2 linked regions of the Rhodopseudomonas sp. BAL398 genome follow. Each later gene encodes a partner of the first gene's protein in a complex. Links are inferred from orthologs where the notes say so. Each region holds a gene or a part of one and is shown on either strand. Other genes may lie near its edges. The genes, in order: uvrA and mfd.

Region 1 (8,933 bases):
TTCCGATTTCTGCGGCTACGCGATGTCTTTGAGTGCATTGGCCCCGTTCCCCGTGACCTCGCTCGGATGCTGGATTTTTATCTCCTCTTTCCCTTCCGAATCGAAGGCATCCGTCTCAAACCTCAGGACCGAAAGTATAAATCTCTCTCCAAGGCATATGCCGCCTCAAAGCCCTATGGTGAACAACCAGAGGACCGCATCCTATTTTCGCGTATGGAGCCCATGCAAATTGCGGCCTTGGACACATTGGCGGATCAAAACTTCATAGCTCGCGAACGTTGGTCGATGGGCGAAGTGATGACGATGGTCAAGGAGCCGCCATTACGGATCGCCGAACGAATTAGCGATGTCAATCAAGCTGATTCCAATCTCATCAACTTTCTGTCCGTGCTGGGATCGACCTACACGCTCTTAGGAAAGGATGGTCTGAAAGATCGAACTGGGCTTCTGGAGTATCGCTATGATCCGGTATGAGCCCACGCTTTTGGTTACGCGCCTCGTAGTCGAGCGTAACTCGTTCATCGCCTACGATGAGACGTTTCACCAGGGCGTGAACGTCATACGCGGTGAGAATTCGTCTGGAAAATCCACAATTCTCAACTTCATATTTTACGGCCTTGGCGGCGACTTGGCAGCTTGGAGCGAGACGGCCTTGCTGTGTTCACGTGTAGTCGTTGAAGTCCGCATCAACGGCAATCCGGCCACTCTAAGTCGCGACATTTCTAGCCAAGCCGGTCAACCGATGGAGATTTTCGGTGGCGACTATGAGAGCGCGAAGTTTGCTCCTCATGCCGATTGGCTGCGCTATCCATATCGGCGCTCTGCCAACTTTGAAAGTTTCTCTCAGGCCTTATTTCGCCTCTTAGGGATCCCAGAGGTCGCCGCAGACGTTTCTGGCAATTTGACGATCCATCAAATCCTGAGGTTGTTATATGCAGATCAACTGAGCCCCGTGGAGGATCTCTTTCGATTTGAAAGCCGCTTCGATCCACCACAACTCCGGGACGCGATTGGCCGACTGCTCTGCGGGGCTTACGAGGCGGCCATCTACGATAACGAGGTTAAGATTCGAGAGTTGACGCGCGAATTTGACGCGAAAAGCGGCGAACTGAAGAGTCTTTTCTCTGTTTTAGGGAAGACGGGTCACAGCCTAACACTGGACTGGATAGCTGAGCAGCGGCGATCACTGGAACAAGATGCAGTCGCCATTCAGGCGAAAATTGACGCCGCCGAGGAAGCTCTTTTCACCCAATCAGCCCAAGACGAGTTAACCCTAAGGAATCAGCAGGCTGTTTATGACGATGTGCAGCGCTTACAGATTGCGCTTGGCACAGTCCGCCAAGAGCGCGACGCACTCAATTTATCGATCGCAGATTCGAGCGCCTTTATATCTGCCCTCGAAAACAAGCTTACTGCGTTAAACGACTCCTCATCCGTTGCATCGCATCTGGGAGACGTGAAGTTCGAAACATGTCCGGCATGCTACGCAACGATCGAGGCCGACGAAAGATTGGATCGACATATATGCCATCTCTGCAAATCACCGTTTGACACCGAACGGTTGAAAGCGCGTATCGTCGCAATGATCAATGACGTGGCCCTCCAGCTAAAGCAGTCGAGGCTACTGCAACAGAATCGAGAAAGTCGAACAGGGGATCTGAATCGCAAACTTCTTATGCTTGAGCGCGAATGGAAGGCCGCGTCAGATCGGCTCGTTACTTTGCAACGACTTCCATCCAGCGAAGCGCGAGAAGCTCTACGCAGTCTCCACCGACAGACGGGTTACCTAGATCGACAGCTAGAAGACCTGAATCAGAAGGCCGAAATCATTGGCCTGATTGACCAACTATCCAGCAGGAAGGACGAGTTAAACGACACGATCAACCGACTTAAAACAGACACAGATCGCCTAAAGGCATCGCAAGAAAAGCGAAAAAGTCAGGCCTATACGATCATTGCTGATGAAATACGTGAGCTACTTCACAATGATCTGCGCCGTCAGGATACGTTCGAAGCAGCGCAATCTATTCAGTTCGATTTTGCATCCAATAAGATAAGCGTAGATGGGCATTCCTATTTTTCTGCCAGCTCGCGCGTTGTCCTGAAGAGTAGCTTCTTCCTCGGCTTCTTTTCTGCAGCGACCAAAGACCCTCTATTCCGCCATCCACGCTTCGTAATGATCGACACGATAGAGGATAAGGGAATGGAGCCTGAGCGAAGTCACAATTTCCAAAATCAGATATTACGCATCTCCGAGAGTGCCAAGGTCGAACACCAAATCATCTACGCGACGGCAATGATTTCTCCCGATCTGGACCACGAGCAATTCACCGTTGGTAAATTTTCAACACGCGATGATCCCACATTAAATATTGCGACGTGAGCATCACTCCGCCGCCGCATCCGCCTTCCGCTTCTTCTTCGCCGCGCCCGCCGCCTTCGCCAGCACCGGCGCCAGAAACTTGCCCGTGTAGCTCCGCGGCGCCTTGACGATATCCTCCGGGGGGCCCCAGGCGACGATTTCGCCGCCGCCGTCGCCGCCTTCGGGGCCGAGGTCGATCACCCAGTCGGCGGTCTTGATGACTTCGAGATTGTGCTCGATCACCACCACGGAATTGCCCTGCGCCACCAGCTCGTGCAGCACTTCCAGGAGCTTGGCGACGTCGTGGAAGTGCAGGCCGGTGGTCGGCTCGTCGAGGATGTAGAGGGTGCGGCCGGTGGCGCGCTTGCTGAGTTCTTTCGCCAGCTTGACGCGCTGGGCTTCGCCGCCGGACAGCGTCGTGGCCTGCTGGCCGACATGGATGTAGTCGAGGCCAACGCGGTGCAGAGTCTTGAAGGTCTCGCGCACGCGCGGCACCGCCTTGAAGAATTCGGCGGCTTCTTCCACCGTCATGTCGAGCACGTCGGCGATCGACTTGCCCTTGAACAGCACCTCGAGCGTTTCGCGGTTGTAGCGCTTGCCCTTGCAAGTGTCGCAGGTGACGTAGACGTCGGGCAGGAAGTGCATCTCGATCTTGATGACGCCGTCGCCCTGGCAGGCCTCGCAGCGGCCGCCCTTGACGTTGAAGGAGAAGCGGCCGGGCTCGTAGCCGCGCGCTTTCGATTCCGGCAGGCCGGCGAACCATTCGCGGATCGGCGTGAAGGCGCCGGTGTAGGTCGCGGGGTTGGAGCGCGGGGTGCGGCCGATCGGGGACTGATCGATATCGATGATCTTGTCGATATGCTCCAGGCCTTCGATGCGGTCGTGCGGGGCGGCGCCCTCGCTGGCATTGTTGAGTTTGCGCGCGATCGCCTTGTACAGCGTGTCGATCAAGAGCGTCGACTTGCCGCCGCCCGAGACGCCGGTGATGCAGGTGAACAGGCCGAGCGGGATTTCGGCCGAGACGTTTTTCAGATTGTTGCCGCGGGCGTTGATCACCTTGATGGTGCGGCGATGGTTCGGCGGCCGCCGATCCGGCACCGGCACGAACAATTCGCCGGTGAGATATTTTCCGGTCAGCGATTTCGGATTGGCCATCACCTCGCGCGGCGTGCCCTGCGCCACGATATGGCCGCCATGGGTGCCGGCGCCGGGGCCGACATCGACGACATAGTCCGCCGCCAGCACCGCGTCCTCGTCATGCTCGACCACGATCACCGTATTGCCGAGGTCGCGCAGCCGGCGCAGCGTATCCAGCAGGCGGGCGTTGTCGCGCTGGTGCAGGCCGATCGAGGGCTCGTCCAGCACATAGAGCACGCCAGTGAGGCCCGAGCCGATCTGCGAGGCCAGCCGAATCCGCTGGCTCTCGCCGCCGCTCAATGTGCCGGCGGCGCGCGCCAGCGTCAGATAGTTGAGGCCGACATCGAGCAGGAAGGAGAGCCGGTCGCGGATCTCCTTGAGGATGCGGACGGCGATTTCGTTCTGCTGCTTGTTCAGCGCCTTCGGCACCGCCTCGAACCATTCGCCGGCGCGGCGCACCGACAGTTCGGAGACCTCGCCGATATGCTTGCCGCCGATCTTGACGCTGAGCGCCTCGGGCTTCAGCCGGAAGCCGTGGCAGGCCTCGCAGGGCACGTCGGAGAAATATTTGCCGAGCTCCTCGCGCGCCCATTCGCTTTCGGTCTCGTGAAAGCGCCGATCGATATTGGTGACGACGCCCTCGAACGGCTTCTTGGTGTCGTAAGAGCGCACACCGTCCTGATAGGAGAATTTGATCTCGTCATCGCCGGAGCCATGGAGCAGGGCGTTCTGAGTTTTCTTGGGCAGGTCCTTCCACTTGGTGTCGAGGGTGAATTTGTAGAATTTCGCCAGCGCCGTCAGGGTCTGGATGTAATAGGGCGACGACGATTTCGCCCAGGGGGCGATCGCGCCCTTGCGCAGCGTCAACTCCTTGTCGGGGATCACCAGATCGGCGTCGATATGCTGCTCGATGCCGAGCCCGCCACAGGCCGGGCAGGCGCCATAGGGATTGTTGAAGGAGAAAAGTCGCGGCTCGATCTCCGGAATGGTGAAGCCGGACACCGGGCAGGCGAATTTCTCCGAAAACAGGATGCGTTCGGCGCCGGTCTTGTCGTGGATCTTGGCGACCTTCTTCTTGTTACCCTCCCCTTGAGGGGGAGGGTCGGCGCGCAGCGCCGGGGTGGGGTGCGCAGCACTCGCGGCTTCACCCCCTCCCGACCGCTTCGCGGTCGACCTCCCCCCTCCAGGGGGAGGTGAAGCAAGAGCCGCCGGCGCGTCGGCATATTCGATCACCGCGAGGCCCTCGGCGAGTTTCAGCGCGGTCTCGAAGCTTTCGGCCAGGCGCTGGCCGATATCGGGGCGGACCACGATGCGGTCGACCACGACGTCGATGTCGTGGGGGAATTTCTTGTCCAGCACCGGCGCCTCGGCCAGCTCATGGAAGGCGCCGTCGATCTTGACCCGCTGGAAGCCCTTCTTCAGCCATTCCGCCAGTTCCTTGCGGTATTCGCCCTTGCGGCCGCGCACCACCGGCGCCAGCAGATAGAGCCTTGTGCCCTCCGGCAGCGCCAGCACCCGATCGACCATCATGGATACGGTCTGGCTTTCGATCGGCAGGCCGGTGGCGGGCGAATAGGGCACGCCGACGCGGGCCCACAAGAGGCGCATGTAATCGTAGATCTCGGTGACGGTACCGACCGTGGAGCGCGGATTCTTCGAGGTGGTCTTCTGTTCGATCGAGATCGCCGGCGACAGCCCGTCGATCTGGTCGACGTCGGGCTTCTGCATCATTTCGAGGAATTGCCTGGCATAGGCCGACAGCGATTCGACGTAGCGGCGCTGGCCCTCGGCATAGATGGTGTCGAAGGCCAGCGAGGATTTGCCGGAGCCGGACAGGCCGGTGAACACCACGAGCTTGTCGCGCGGGATCTCCAGATCGACATTTTTGAGATTGTGCTCGCGGGCGCCGCGGATGGTGATCGCGCGCAACGCAGTGGCCTGCCGCTTCGCCTTGATGATTTCGTCCATGAGAATTCCCAGACGCGAACGACGCGCCGCATTCGGGCGCATCGCCGGATAACCGGGGCTGACGCCAATTGGCTCAAGTCTGGAACATAGGAAGAACGTGAGGCGATTGCCAGTGCTGCGTCGCAGCCATCAACCATTTCTTGGCAAGACGGCTGGGCGGAACGCAAGCGAGGGCAGAGCGGCAGCCGCGAGCCAGCGCGCTCGGCCCCCCACACACAACAAAGCCGGCACGAGGCCGGCCTGCTGCACTCAAATCAGATCAAAGCCGCTCAGTAGCGCGCGACCGCCGGACCGCCCCAGCGATAATTGATCCGGGCGGTGACGACATCGAGGTCCTGCTTGACGTTTTCGACCACACCGGTCGGCGCCAGGAAGAACCCGCCGAAGGTCACGTCGCGGCTGCCCATGAAGGCATGCTGATAGTCGATCGCGGCCGACCAGTTCGGGGTGAAGCCATATTCCACGCCGGCGCCCACGGTGCCGCCCCAGCGGGTTTCCGATCCGGTGCTCAGCGGCGCAGCAGCTCCGGTAAAGCCGAAATCATATTTGTCGTGCACCACCGCGGCGCCGCCTCGCACATAGAGCAGGGCGTTGTTCCAGGCATAGCCGATGCGGCCGGTGAACATGCCGAAGGAATCGACCTTGGAGCGATTGGTGGTGCCAGGCAGCGGCGCCGCCGGATCGTTGGAGCCTTTCAGGTCGGCCCAGTTGCCCTGGGCATCGACACCGAACACCCAGGAGCCGGTCTGCCAATTATAGCCGATCTGGCCGCCTGCGGTGCCGCCGTCGGCATCGTGACAACCTTCGGAAACCGCCGCGACGCGCGCGGTGGGGCTGCCGACATAATCCCAGCAGCTCCGGCTCGAGGCCCAGCCGCCATTGGCGCCGATATAGAAGCCGCTCCAGTCGTAGACCGCAGCCAGCATCGGCGGCGCTTTGGTGTAGGGACGCGCGGCGAGATCGGCGGCGAATGAGGGCGAGGCCAGTCCCAGCGCGGATGCCGCGGCCAGTCCCAACACCAATGATTTGATTGCCTGCCGCACCGTGATCTCCCCGGGTCGCGATTGAACGTGTCACACATTAGCCTAAATCGCGGCCGGCGCTGTAGCGCCCAGGCCACACTGACCAACTGCGCTGCGGGGGCGTTGCGGGGCAGGCCGGGCGAAAACTATCGCCCCAGACAGCCGTCACGAGGCCTGTCAGGTACGACCCAACATTGCCACGGAGGATCATCCAGCCCCGGTTCCGCCGTCCACAACATAGGTCGCACCGGAAACGAAGGCGTTCCTTGCAACCAGCGCGATCACGTCGGCCACCTCCTGCGGCCGTCCGACTCGGCCCACCGGCAGCCTGGACCCGACATCATCGAAAAACGCCTGGCGTGCATCGTCCGGCATAAAATCCCACAGAGGAGTGTCGATCAGGCCGGGACTGACCGCGTTGACGCGAATCGGCGCCAACTCGGCCGCAAGCGTCGGGATCGCGCTTTCCAGGGCACCGTTGACCGTGGCGGGACCAACGGCACCCGGCGTGACGGAACGTGCCGAGCCGGCCGTGACGAGGGTGATGGAGCCTTTCGGCTTCATATGATTGGCGGCGACCTGCGTCACTAGGAGCTGGGCGAACGCCTTCTCCTCGAACGCCGCCATCACGTCATGCAGGTCGATGTCGAGGAAGCGGCCGATGCCTTTGCTTCCACCGACGCAGACAACCACCGTATCAACCGACCCAGTGGCTTCAAACACCCGCGAGACGGCATCGCGATCGCGCGCGTCCGCGACGGCAGTCTTGACCCCACCGATCCGCTCTGCCGCGGCGGCGAGGCGGCCGGCATCGCGGCCGACGATCGTCACCGCGTCGCCCTGCTTGGCGAGAAGTGCTGCGGTGGCCTCGCCGATCCCGAGGCTGCCGCCGAAGATGACGCTGGTTCGGGTTTCGCTCATTTCGCTATCCTTCTGCCGATGGGCGATGAGGCCAATCCGGAGCCAGCCTGGCCGGCGCTCATTCGTATGAGGAGGTTGGCGACCGCCGGATCACGCGAGCCCGCGCAGGTAATCGCTGTGGAGGCGAGCGGCGGCGGGTGAGGTGAACAGCTCGTCCAGTCGAGCGCGAGCCGTCATCTGCCGGAACGCCCCGTGCTGCGCGGGATCGCCGCCATCATGCATGGTGTCGGTGAGCCAGGCGCTGAATTCCTGATACCGCCAGACGCGCGGCATGACCGTGTCCGAGTAGCATTCGATCCCGGAGGTGTTTGCGCCCTTCACAGCGTTGGTCAGGGCATCTGCGAGCACGTCCACGTCGTACAGGGCCATGTTCATGCCCTTGCCGCCGGTGGGAGGGACGAGATGCGCGGCATCGCCGGCCAGGAAGAGGTTGCGATACTGCATCGGGTAATGAATCACCGAGCGTAGCGGCACGACCTCCTTCGTCAGCACCGGAGCGGTCTTGATGGTGTCGTCATTCAGCCGCAGGCGGATTTCGTCCCAGATCCGCTCATCAGGCCAGTCTTCGGGCCCATCGCTCACCGGGCATTGCAGATAGTAGCGGCTACGCTCGGGCCCGCGCGGGATCTGGGAGACGAAGCCCCTGTCGCTCGTTCCCATGATCGCAGGGCCGGCGGCCGGGGCCTCGACCAGCGACGCCAGCCATGCGTAACCGAATTCGTGGCTGACTGTCGTCAATACGTCGGCGGGGATCGAGGCGCGGCTGACCCCGTGATCGGCGTCGCAGCCGGCGATGAAGTCGCAGGTCAGGCTATGTGTCTCTCCGGCGCGATCGTATTGGACGCGGGGACGTTCACCCTCCTCATTGCTGATCCGCACGTCGCTTACTGCGAACCGAACGTCCCCGCCCATATTGTCGATGAGCTCGCGCATGAGGTTGGCGACGAGCATCTGTTGCGTGCAGAAGCGCCCCTCGCTGCCGTCGTCGCTCGTCACGGTGAAGACGCGCCCGACGCCGTTGACCCGATAGTCGATCGTCTGCGTGACGGGGCCTGCCAGAAGCTTGTCGGCGAGGCCGCGCCGCTCGAACATCCTGACGCTGCTCGCATCTACGGCGCCGGCCCGCTGGCGCGCCTGGATCGTGGCACGGTCGCGCCGCTCCAGCACGACGCACGCCACGCCTTCGTTGCCAAGGAAGGTCGCCAGCGCCAGACCCGCGGTTCCTCCTCCGATGATGACGACGCTCGTTTCTTCCGTGCTGGCCATGGCCGCTGCTCCTTGTCCGTGATGTGAACAGAAAATATAAGCTAATGCTTGCGTTCGCTAATCACATGGCGGGAGGAGATCTGCGCGATGGCGCGAAAGCCTGACTTGGCGTTGAAAAAGCAGGCAAAACAGTCGAGATCGATCGCGACCGTCACCGCCATCGTCGAGGCGGGTACTTACATTTTGCGTCGTGGCGGCCTCACCGATTTCACCTCGAACAAGGTCGCCGAGCGCGCCGGAGTCAATGTCGCGTCGTT
Region 2 (9,462 bases), 140 kb from region 1 along the record:
TGGCGCTGAACCGGACCGGCGCCCGCGCGATCGTCGCGGCCGGCAAGATCGACGGCGTCAACCACGCCGACCTGGCGATGAACGCCGCCGCCGAGGCGTTTTCGATTCGCCATGTCTGCGGCTTCGGCGACGATCTGCCCGAAGGCATGGCCTCGCTGGACGCCGCACTTTACAAGAGCGACGAGGCCGTCGCGCCGGCCACGCAGGACGGGCGGCGCGCCGCGATCATTTCGTTCGACGTTACCGCCGACGGCTTTCGCGCCATCCCGCGCACCCATCTCAATCTGATTGCCGGCGGGCTCGTGGTGTTTCTCGAAAGTGGGATGGCGCAGGGGGCAACGGTGATGTCGGCAGTGGCGCCGTCGTCCTTCGCCAGCCTCGCCTCCTCGCTGATGGTGTGGCTGCTGAGTGGCGGCACGCTGGCGCTGCATCACCCCTTCGATGACGACGTCGCCGAGCGACAGATCGTCGAATTCAATTGCGAGGCCCTGGTGGCGCCGGCGCCGCTGGCGCTGCGCCTGGCCGATACCGGGCTGCTGGCGCGCGCGCCGTCGCTGCGCACGGTGATCGGATTGTGGCGGGCGCCCGAACAGGTCGCCTCGAGCGCGACCTGGTCGGCCAATTCGGTGTCATTCACCGATATCTATCTGTTCGGCGAGGCCGGCCTGTTCGGCGCGCGGCGATCGCCCGATGGCGTGCCGGCCACGATCCAGCCCGGGCCGCACGGCGCGCCGCGCGACGTGATGGGCTCGTCGACCGCGGGCGAAATCCTGGTGACGCCGCACGGCACGCTGGGGCTGCGCGGCCCGATGATCGTGCTGGCGGCCTATCAGCCGCAGGGACCGTCCGGCGTGCCGAGCTCCGAGCCGCAAACCGACTATGTCGACACCGGCTACGCCGCCCGGCTCGACCGCAGCAGCGGCGCGGTCTGTATCACGGCGCCACCGCCGACGATCATGGCCGTGGGTGGCTATCGTTTCCTCGCCCAGGACCTGCAGGAATGGGCCAAACGCCTCGGCCAGGGGGCGCTGTTGACGGCGCTGCCGGACCGGTTGAGCGGCTACCGGCTCGCCGGGCGCGCCAATGACAACGCAAGGGCCCGCGAAGCGCTCTCGGAACTTGGGCTCAACCCCTTGATGGTGGAGGCGTTTCGCGATCCCCCCGGGCGCTCCGGCGAGGAGTCGGCAACGCCGTTGACGCGGCATTAACAGCGTCGATCTAAAGTCCAACGCTGGTGAAATGCAGCGTTGAGCGACTCTGACACATGACCACCCAAGCCCCCATTCTAGTCGTGACGGCCGGCGACCCCGCAGCGCTGATGATGGCGCTGTCCGAGGCCAAGCTGTTCCCGGTGATCGATTCAAGCTGGAGCGACGCCAGCAATGCGGTGCAGCGGCTACGACAGGCCGCGGTGATCGTCTGCGGCAGCGACGCCGAGCCGGGCTTTCCGGCACTGGCCCAGCAGATCGCCACGATGGTTCCCTATGTGCCGCTGATCGCGATCAATCCCGGCGATCATGCGACGGATCAGGCCATCCCCTTCGTCGCCACCGATGTGCTTTACGACCGGCTGGGCACCCGGCTGCGCGCGGCACTGCGGGTGCGGACGCTGCATGCGACGGTGCTGCGACGGCTCGACGCCGAATCGCTGCCGCAGCTGCCGCCGACCGACCCGATCGAAGACGCCACCGTGCTGCTGATCGGCCGCGGCGCCGCCTACCCGGCCTTGTCGGTGGCGCTGGGCGAGCGCCTCGGCGTGGTCGGTGCGCTCAGCGTCGAAGCCGCCGCCAAACATCTCAATAGCCGCGATCTCGACGGCATCATCCTCGGCGAAGGCTTCAGCCCGCGGGTGGTCGACGCCTTCCTCACCGTGCTGTCCGAAGACGCCCGGTTTCGCAATCTGCCGATCGTGGTCGCGGCCGCCGGCCCGACCCCGACCTATGATCTGCCGAACCTGGAATATGCACTCGGCGACCCGGCGCATACCGTGATGAGCGCGCTGCCGCTGATCCGGCTGCACGCTTTCGAGGCCCGTCTCAGCCGCGTCCTCAAATCGCTCGACGCCGGTGGATTGATCGATCCCTGCACCGGCCTGCTGACGCAAGACGCCTTCGATCGCGACTTTGCCACTGCGGTCTACCAGACCCAGGCAAGCGGCGGCGGCATGTCGGTGGCCCGGTTCAAGCTCAATCGGCCGGACCCGCGCGCCGCCTTCGACGCGGCGCGGATCGTCAGCCGGCTGATGCGGCGGATGGATTTCGGCGTGCTGCAGGACGACGGCTCGATCCTGGTGGCCTTCGCCGAGACCGGATTGCGCAGTGCCCAGACCATCGCGCGGCGCCTCTCGAGCGTGATGAAGCAGACCTCGCATGGCCCGCGGCCCGACCAGCGGATCGATGCCGAAGTGACGGTGGCGACACTGCTGCCGACCGATACCGCGCGATCAATCCTCACGCGGCTGACCGAGCAGGACGCCCGCCGCGCGGCGTCGTGAGAGTCTGACGGCCCCCAGAGAACCGGGCCATCATTCCGTCATTGCGAGCCGAGGCCGGCGCGCAGCGCCGTCCGACAGCGAAGCAATCCAGGAGCGCCACCCACAGACTGGATTGCTTCGTCGCAAGAGCTCCTCGCAATGACGACGTTGACGCCTTGGTACCATTGATACGTCTTTGAGAGGAATACTGAGGAAGCCGCTCGAGGATGAGCAGAGCTTATTCATGGTTCGACACGCGGCAAGCTACGCACACGCTATTGGGCCGGCGCGTGACGCGGGGAACAGATAGAGCCGCATGACCGCGCTTTGGGACTATCACGCGCCATATTGGTTGCCCGGCGGCAATCTGCAGACGATCTGGCCGGCGCTGCTGTCGCGGCCCTATGCGGCCGAGACCCCGGCCTATCGGCGCGAACGTTGGCGCGCGCCCGATAGTGACTTCATCGACGTCGACCATTTGATCGCGGCGCCCGGCGCGCCGTGGCTGGTGCTGTTCCATGGGCTCGAAGGCAGTTCGGCCAGCCACTACGCGGTGGCCTTCGCGCAGGCGGCGCGCGCCCGCGGCTGGAATTTCAGCGTACCGCATTTTCGCGGCTGCTCGGGCGAGCTCAATCTGGCGCCGCGCTCCTATCACTCCGGCGATTTCGAGGAGATCGGCTGGATGCTCGGCCGCCTGCGCGAGCGCGCCGGCGCGGCGGTGCTGGCCGCCGGCGTCTCGCTCGGCGGCAATGCGCTGCTGCGCTGGGCCGAGGAAGCAGGCTCAAGTGCCGCCTCGATGGTCAGCGCGGTGGCGGCAATCTCGGCGCCGCTTGATCTCGCCGCCGCCGGAGCCGAGATCGATCACGGCTTCAACTGGCTGGTCTATACCCAACGTTTTCTGCGCACCATGAAGCCGAACGCGCTGGCGAAATGGCAGCAGCATCCCAATCTGTTCGATCGCGATCGGCTGATCGCCGCCAATACGCTACGCGATTTCGACGATTGCTTCACCGCGCCGCTACACGGTTTTGCCGGCGTCGACGATTACTATCGCCGCGCCTCCGCCAGGCCGCACCTCGGTGCGATCCGCGTCCCGGCTCTGGTGCTCACCGCCCGCAACGACCCGTTCGTGCCTGCCGCCTCCCTGCCCGACGCGACCGATGTCGGCGCGCAGGTGACGCTATGGCAGCCGGCGCAAGGCGGCCATGTCGGCTTTCCCGGCGGCAGCTTTCCGGGCCACGTCCACGCGATGCCGCAGGCGGTGTGCGGGTGGCTGGCTGATGCGTATCATCGAGTTTGCTGACCGCATCCAAATCCCGGCTCACGCCGCCTTGCGGTCCTCCGCCAGATTGGCGAGTTGGCGCAGGATTTCGGTGGTGCCGATCAGGCGGTCTTCCGGCGTGTCCCAATCCTGCAGGAACACGACTTTCATGTCGGGCCGCACCTTGGCGGCCTGGCCGTGCTGGCGGATGAAATAGATCAGCCGATCGGGCTGCGCGAATTTGTTGTCGCGGAAGCTGATCACGGCGCCCTTCGGCCCGGCATCGACCTTCTCGACATTGGCGCGGCGGCAATAGGCCTTGATCGCGGCGATCTTGAACAGATAGCGCACCTCGTCCGGCAGCACGCCGAAGCGGTCGCGCAGCTCGGCGGCGAAATTCTCGATCTCGTCGTCGGTCTCCAGATCCGCGAGCCTGCGATACAGCGACAGCCGCACCGCCAGATCGGCGACGAAGTCTTCTGGGATCAGCACCGGCATGCCGATGGTGATCTGCGGCGACCAGCGATCGGCGACAGGTTCGACCACGCCGGCCTTGAGGTTGAGGATCGCCTCCTCCAGCATCGACTGGTACAGCTCGAAGCCGACTTCCTTGATGTGGCCGGACTGCTCCTCGCCCAAGAGATTGCCGGCGCCGCGAATATCGAGATCGTGCGAGGCGAGCTGGAAGCCGGCGCCGAGCGTCTCCAGCGATTGCAGCACCTTGAGCCGACGCTCGGCTTGCGCTGTGACCTTCTGCTGCGCCGGCAGCGTGAACAGCGCATAGGCGCGCAGCTTGGAGCGCCCGACGCGGCCGCGCAGCTGATACAATTGCGCCAGGCCGAACATGTCGGCGCGGTGCACGATCAGCGTGTTGGCGCTGGGAATATCGAGGCCGGACTCGACGATGGTGGTCGACAGCAGCACGTCGTATTTGCCGTCATAGAACGCCGTCATGATGTCCTCGATCACGGTCGGCGGCATCTGGCCGTGGGCGACCGCAACCTTCATCTCCGGCACATGCTTGTCGAGGAAATCCTTGACCCCGGCGAGATCCTCGATCCGCGGCACTACATAAAACGCCTGACCGCCGCGATAGCGTTCGCGCAGCAACGCCTCGCGGATCATCAGGGGATCGTGCGGCGCGATGAAGGTGCGCACCGCGAGGCGGTCGACCGGCGGCGAGGCGATGATCGACAATTCGCGCACCCCGCTCAGCGCCAGCTGCAGCGTGCGCGGAATCGGCGTGGCGCTCAGCGTCAGCACGTGAACCTGGGCGCGCAGCTGCTTCAGCCGTTCCTTATGGGTGACGCCGAAATGCTGCTCCTCGTCGACCACCAAGAGGCCGAGATCCTTGAACTTGATCGCCTTGCCGAGCAGCGCATGGGTGCCGATCACGATGTCGATCGAGCCGTCGGTCAGGCCCTTCTTGACCCTGGTCAGTTCCTTGGCCGGCACCAGCCGCGAGGCCTGGCCGATATTCACCGGGAAACCGCGAAATCGCTCGGTGAATGTGCGGGCATGCTGGCGCGCCAGCAGCGTGGTCGGCACCACGACGGCGACCTGCTTGCCGTCCATCGCCACCGCAAACGCAGCGCGCAGCGCCACCTCGGTCTTGCCGAAGCCGACGTCGCCGCAGATCAGCCGGTCCATCGGCAGTCCGCTTTCGAGATCCTTCAGCGACGCATTGATGGCGCTGAGTTGGTCCTCGGTCTCCTCATAGGGGAAGCGCGCGCAGAACTCGTCATACAGATGCGGCTCCACCGGCATTTTCGGCGCTTCGTGCAGATGGCGTTCGGCGGCGATCTTGATCAATTCGCCGGCGATCTCGCGAATCCGGTTCTTCAGCTTGGCCTTGCGGGCCTGCCAGCCGGAGCCGCCGAGCCGGTCGAGCTCGACATTGGCGCTGTCGGAGCCGTAGCGCGACAACAGCTCGATATTCTCGACCGGCAGAAACAGCTTGGTCTCGTTGGCGTAGCGCAGTTCGAGGCAATCATGCGGCGCGCCGCCGACCTCCAGCGTCTGCAGCCCGACAAAGCGGCCGATGCCGTGTTCGACATGGACCACGATATCGCCGGCGGCGAGACTGGTGACCTCGGAGATGAAATTGTCGAGCTTGCGCGACGCCTTGCGCGGCCGCACCAGCCGATCGCCGAGAATATCCTGCTCGGTGATGATCGCGACGGTGTCGGTCTCGAAGCCGAATTCCATGCCGACGACGGCCAGCATCGCCTCGTTGCGCGGCGTCGCCTGCACGCTGCGCCAGGAATTGACCGAGGTGAGGTTGAGCAGCTTGTGGTCCTTGAGCATGCTCGCCATGCGGTCGCGCGAGCCTTCGCTCCACAGCGCCACCACCACCTTCTTGCGCGCCGCCTGCAGCGCCTGGACATGCGCCACCAGCGCGGCGAATACATTGACCGCGGGGTCGGCGCGCTCGGGGGCAAAGTTGCGGCCGGCCCGCGCGCCGGCGTCGATCACGCCGGCTTGGTCCTCGGGCACCGCGAATGGCGTCAGCCGCGCCAGCGCGACATCCTCCAGGCGCTTGCGCCACTCGTCTTCGCCGAGATAGAGCCGGTCCGGTGGCAGCGGCTGATAGATCGCGCCGCCGCCGGGAAGCTCCATCGCCTCGCGGCGGGCGTCGTAGTAATCGGCGATCTGCGCGAAGCGCGCGGTGGCGGCATCCTCGCTTTGCGGCTCGATTGCCACCGGCGCGCCGTCGAGATAATCGAACAGTGTATCCATCCGCTCCTGGAACAGCGGCAGCCAATGCTCCATGCCGGGATGGCGGCGGCCTTCGCTGACCGCCTCGTAGAGCGGATCGTCGCGCCGCGGCGCGCCGAATTGGGCGACATAGCCCATCCGGAACCGCTTGATGGTTTCGGTGACCAGTTGAAACTCCGAGATCGGCACCAGATCGAGCGCGCGCATGTCCATCAGCGTGCGCTGGGTCTCGGCGTCGAAGGCGCGGATCGATTCCAGCGTATCGCCGAAGAAGTCGAACCGCACCGGCTGGTCGAGCCCGGCCGGAAACAGATCGAGGATGCCGCCGCGCACCGCGTATTCACCGGGCTCGCGCACCGTCGAGGAGCGGTTGTAGCCATTGTGCTCGAGCCAGGCCACGATCGAATCCATCGGCACCACATTGCCGGGCGCCACCGACAGCGCCTGCGCGGCGACGATCTCGCGCGCCGGGACGCGCTGCACGGCGGCGTTGACGGTGGTGAGCACGATCAGCGGCTTGGTGCTGCCGGCCAGCCGCGCCAGCCGCGCCAGCGTGGTCAGGCGCTGCGCCAGAATGCCGCCATGCGGCGACACCCGGTCATAGGGCTGGCAGTCCCAGGCCGGGAACTGCATCACCGCCAGATCGGGCGCGAAGAATTCCAGGCTGCGCGCCAGCTGCTGCATCCGCGGCCCGTCGCGGCAGATCACCGCCAGCGACACCGCCGGCGGTTTCGGCCGCGCCGCCACCGCGCGCGCCAGATCGGAGATAATCAGCCCCTCGGCGCTTTCGGCCACATTGGCGAAGGTCAGCGCGCGGCCGGGCGCCAGCAGCTCGGCGGGCGATCGCGACGGCGCTTTCATAGCGCTTCCGCGATCTTGAACGCTTTGATCCGTTCGAACATCTGCCCGCCCAGATCGGGGGAAAGCCGCGCGTCGCTGGCCACCGCGGCGTAGAGGTCGGCGTCGGGCAATTCGATCAGCTTTTCGAGATCGTCGAGCTCGGCGCTGGTGAGAATGCCGATCTGCGCATCGGCGAAGCGGCCGAGAATCAGGTCCATTTCGCGCATGCCGCGGTGCCAGCAGCGGAACAACAGCCGCTTGCGCCGGTCATCCAGGCCGCCGCTCGATCGTGTCGTTCCCGTCATGGTCAAACCCGCCCAATTCAATACTGCGCCAACGGCGAAAGCCCGGACGTGCCGGGCGGGGTTGATATAGCGGTCGCGCCCGCCGCTGTCAGCCTCCGATCGCGCATTGCAATCGCCCCAAAATGCATCCAAGCCTAGGCCCTCCCTGCAGCCCGATGGTTCGAGCCGGTTCGATGCGCCCCGTCCTTCTCAATCCCCTGTTCGCACCCGTCACCAGCCTGGCCGGAGTCGGCCCGAAGCAGGATAAATTGCTGCGCTATCTGCTCGGCCGCGATGACACGCCGCGGCTAGTCGACCTGCTGCTGCATCTGCCGGCCAGCGTGATCGACCGCCGCGACCGGCCCAAGATCCGCGACGCCGTGCCGGGCAGCATCGTCACCCTGGAGGTCACGGTCGACCGCCATCGCCCGGCGCCGGCCGGCCGCTCGCGCGCGCCGCATCTGGTCTATGCCAGCGACGAGACCGGCGACGTGGTGCTGACCTATTTCCGCGCCAAGCCGGGCTATGTCGAAAAGCTGCTGCCGGTCGGCGAGAAGCGCTACGTCTCCGGCACCGCGCAGATGTTCGACGGCACGCTGCAGATCGTGCACCCCGACCGCGTGGTCGACGAGGCCGGCTTCGCGCAATTGACCGGGATCGATCCGGTCTATCCGCTGACCGAGGGGCTGGCGATCGGCTCGCTGCGGCGGGCGATCGCGCTGGCGCTCGCCAAGCTGCCGGCGCTGCCGGAATGGATCAGCCCCGAAGTGTTGCGGCGCTGCTCGTTTCCGCCGCTGGCCGAGGCGCTTCAACGCGTCCATGTCCCGATTGAACTCACCGACATCCTCCCCGAAGGGCCGTTCTGGTCGCGGCTGGCCTTCGACGAATTGCTCGCCGGACAATTGGCGCTGGCGCTGGTCCGCGCGCAGCTACGCCGCCCCGCCGGCACCCGCAATGCCGGCGACGGCGCGTTGCGCCACCGCATCATCGACGCCCTGCCCTATGCGCTGACCAATTCGCAGCGCGACGCCGCCGCCGCGATCGCCGACGACCTGACCCGGCCGGTGCGGATGCTGCGGCTGCTGCAGGGCGATGTCGGCTCCGGCAAGACCGTGGTGGCGCTGCTGGCGGCCGCCGCCGTGGCCGAGGTCGGCAAGCAGACGGCGCTGATGGCGCCGACCGAAATCCTGGCGCGCCAGCACATCAAGACCATCGCGCCGTTGGCCGCCCATGCCGGCCTGCGCGTCGCAATCCTCACCGGCCGCGAGAAAGGCAAGGAGCGCCGCGACATTCTGGCCCGGCTCGCGGCCGGCGAGATTGATCTTCTGGTCGGCACCCATGCGGTGATCCAGGATGACGTCGTGTTCAACGCGCTGGCGCTGGCGGTGGTCGACGAGCAGCATCGCTTCGGCGTGCGCGAACGCCTGGCGCTGACCGCCAAGGGCGACGCGGTGGACGTACTGGTACTGAGCGCCACCCCGATCCCGCGCACGCTGGTGCTGACCTATTTCGGCGATATGGACATCTCCGAATTGCGCGAGAAGCCGGCCGGCCGCCAGCCGATCGAGACCCGGACGATGTCGAGCAGCCGGCTCAACGAGGTGATCGACGGCGTCGGCCGCGCGCTCGATGCCGGCAAGCTGGTGTACTGGATCGTGCCGCTGGTGGAGGAATCCGAAACCGTCGCGCATCTGACCGACGCCGAGCAACGCTTCGACAGCCTGAAAGAGCGGTTCGGCGACAGAGTCGGCATCGTTCACGGCAAGATGCGCGGCGCCGACAAGGATTCCGCGATGGCGCGGTTTGCCGCTGGCGAGACGCCGCTGCTGGTGGCGACCACCGTGGTCGAGGTCGGCGTCGACGTTCCGGCCGCCACCATCATGGTG

The links.
Region 2: the proteins of uvrA (region 1) and mfd are in contact, whole or in part, in a crystal structure (PDB 4DFC), measured with the Escherichia coli proteins. The link is inferred for Rhodopseudomonas sp. BAL398 from one-to-one orthologs.

What each region holds. Positions count from the first base shown.
Region 1 is NZ_CP133111.1:1,193,117-1,202,049, reverse strand. Bases 2,187-5,773 are described here. They hold uvrA (excinuclease ABC subunit UvrA), read right to left. Parts: upstream 5,468-5,773; coding sequence 2,387-5,467; downstream 2,187-2,386. Other genes in these bases: RBJ75_RS05620 (outer membrane protein), read right to left, coding at 5,737-5,773; RBJ75_RS05630 (ATP-binding protein), read left to right, coding at 2,187-2,383. In the rest of the region: RBJ75_RS05635 (ABC-three component system middle component 5), read left to right, coding at 1-474; more of RBJ75_RS05630, read left to right, coding at 461-2,186; more of RBJ75_RS05620, read right to left, coding at 5,774-6,498; RBJ75_RS05615 (SDR family oxidoreductase), read right to left, coding at 6,697-7,410; RBJ75_RS05610 (4-hydroxybenzoate 3-monooxygenase), read right to left, coding at 7,501-8,676; RBJ75_RS05605 (TetR/AcrR family transcriptional regulator), read left to right, coding at 8,764-8,933. UniProt on the Escherichia coli protein: The UvrABC repair system catalyzes the recognition and processing of DNA lesions. UvrA is an ATPase and a DNA-binding protein. A damage recognition complex composed of 2 UvrA and 2 UvrB subunits scans DNA for abnormalities.
Region 2 is NZ_CP133111.1:1,053,186-1,062,647, reverse strand. Bases 3,595-7,710 are described here. They hold mfd (transcription-repair coupling factor), read right to left. Parts: upstream 7,314-7,710; coding sequence 3,795-7,313; downstream 3,595-3,794. Other genes in these bases: RBJ75_RS04950 (succinate dehydrogenase assembly factor 2), read right to left, coding at 7,310-7,597; RBJ75_RS04960 (YheT family hydrolase), read left to right, coding at 3,595-3,776. Also shown: RBJ75_RS04970 (AMP-binding protein), read left to right, coding at 1-1,208; RBJ75_RS04965 (hypothetical protein), read left to right, coding at 1,265-2,494; more of RBJ75_RS04960, read left to right, coding at 2,790-3,594; ATP-dependent DNA helicase RecG, read left to right, coding at 7,771-9,462. UniProt on the Escherichia coli protein: Couples transcription and DNA repair by recognizing RNA polymerase (RNAP) stalled at DNA lesions. Mediates ATP-dependent release of RNAP and its truncated transcript from the DNA, and recruitment of nucleotide excision repair machinery to the damaged site.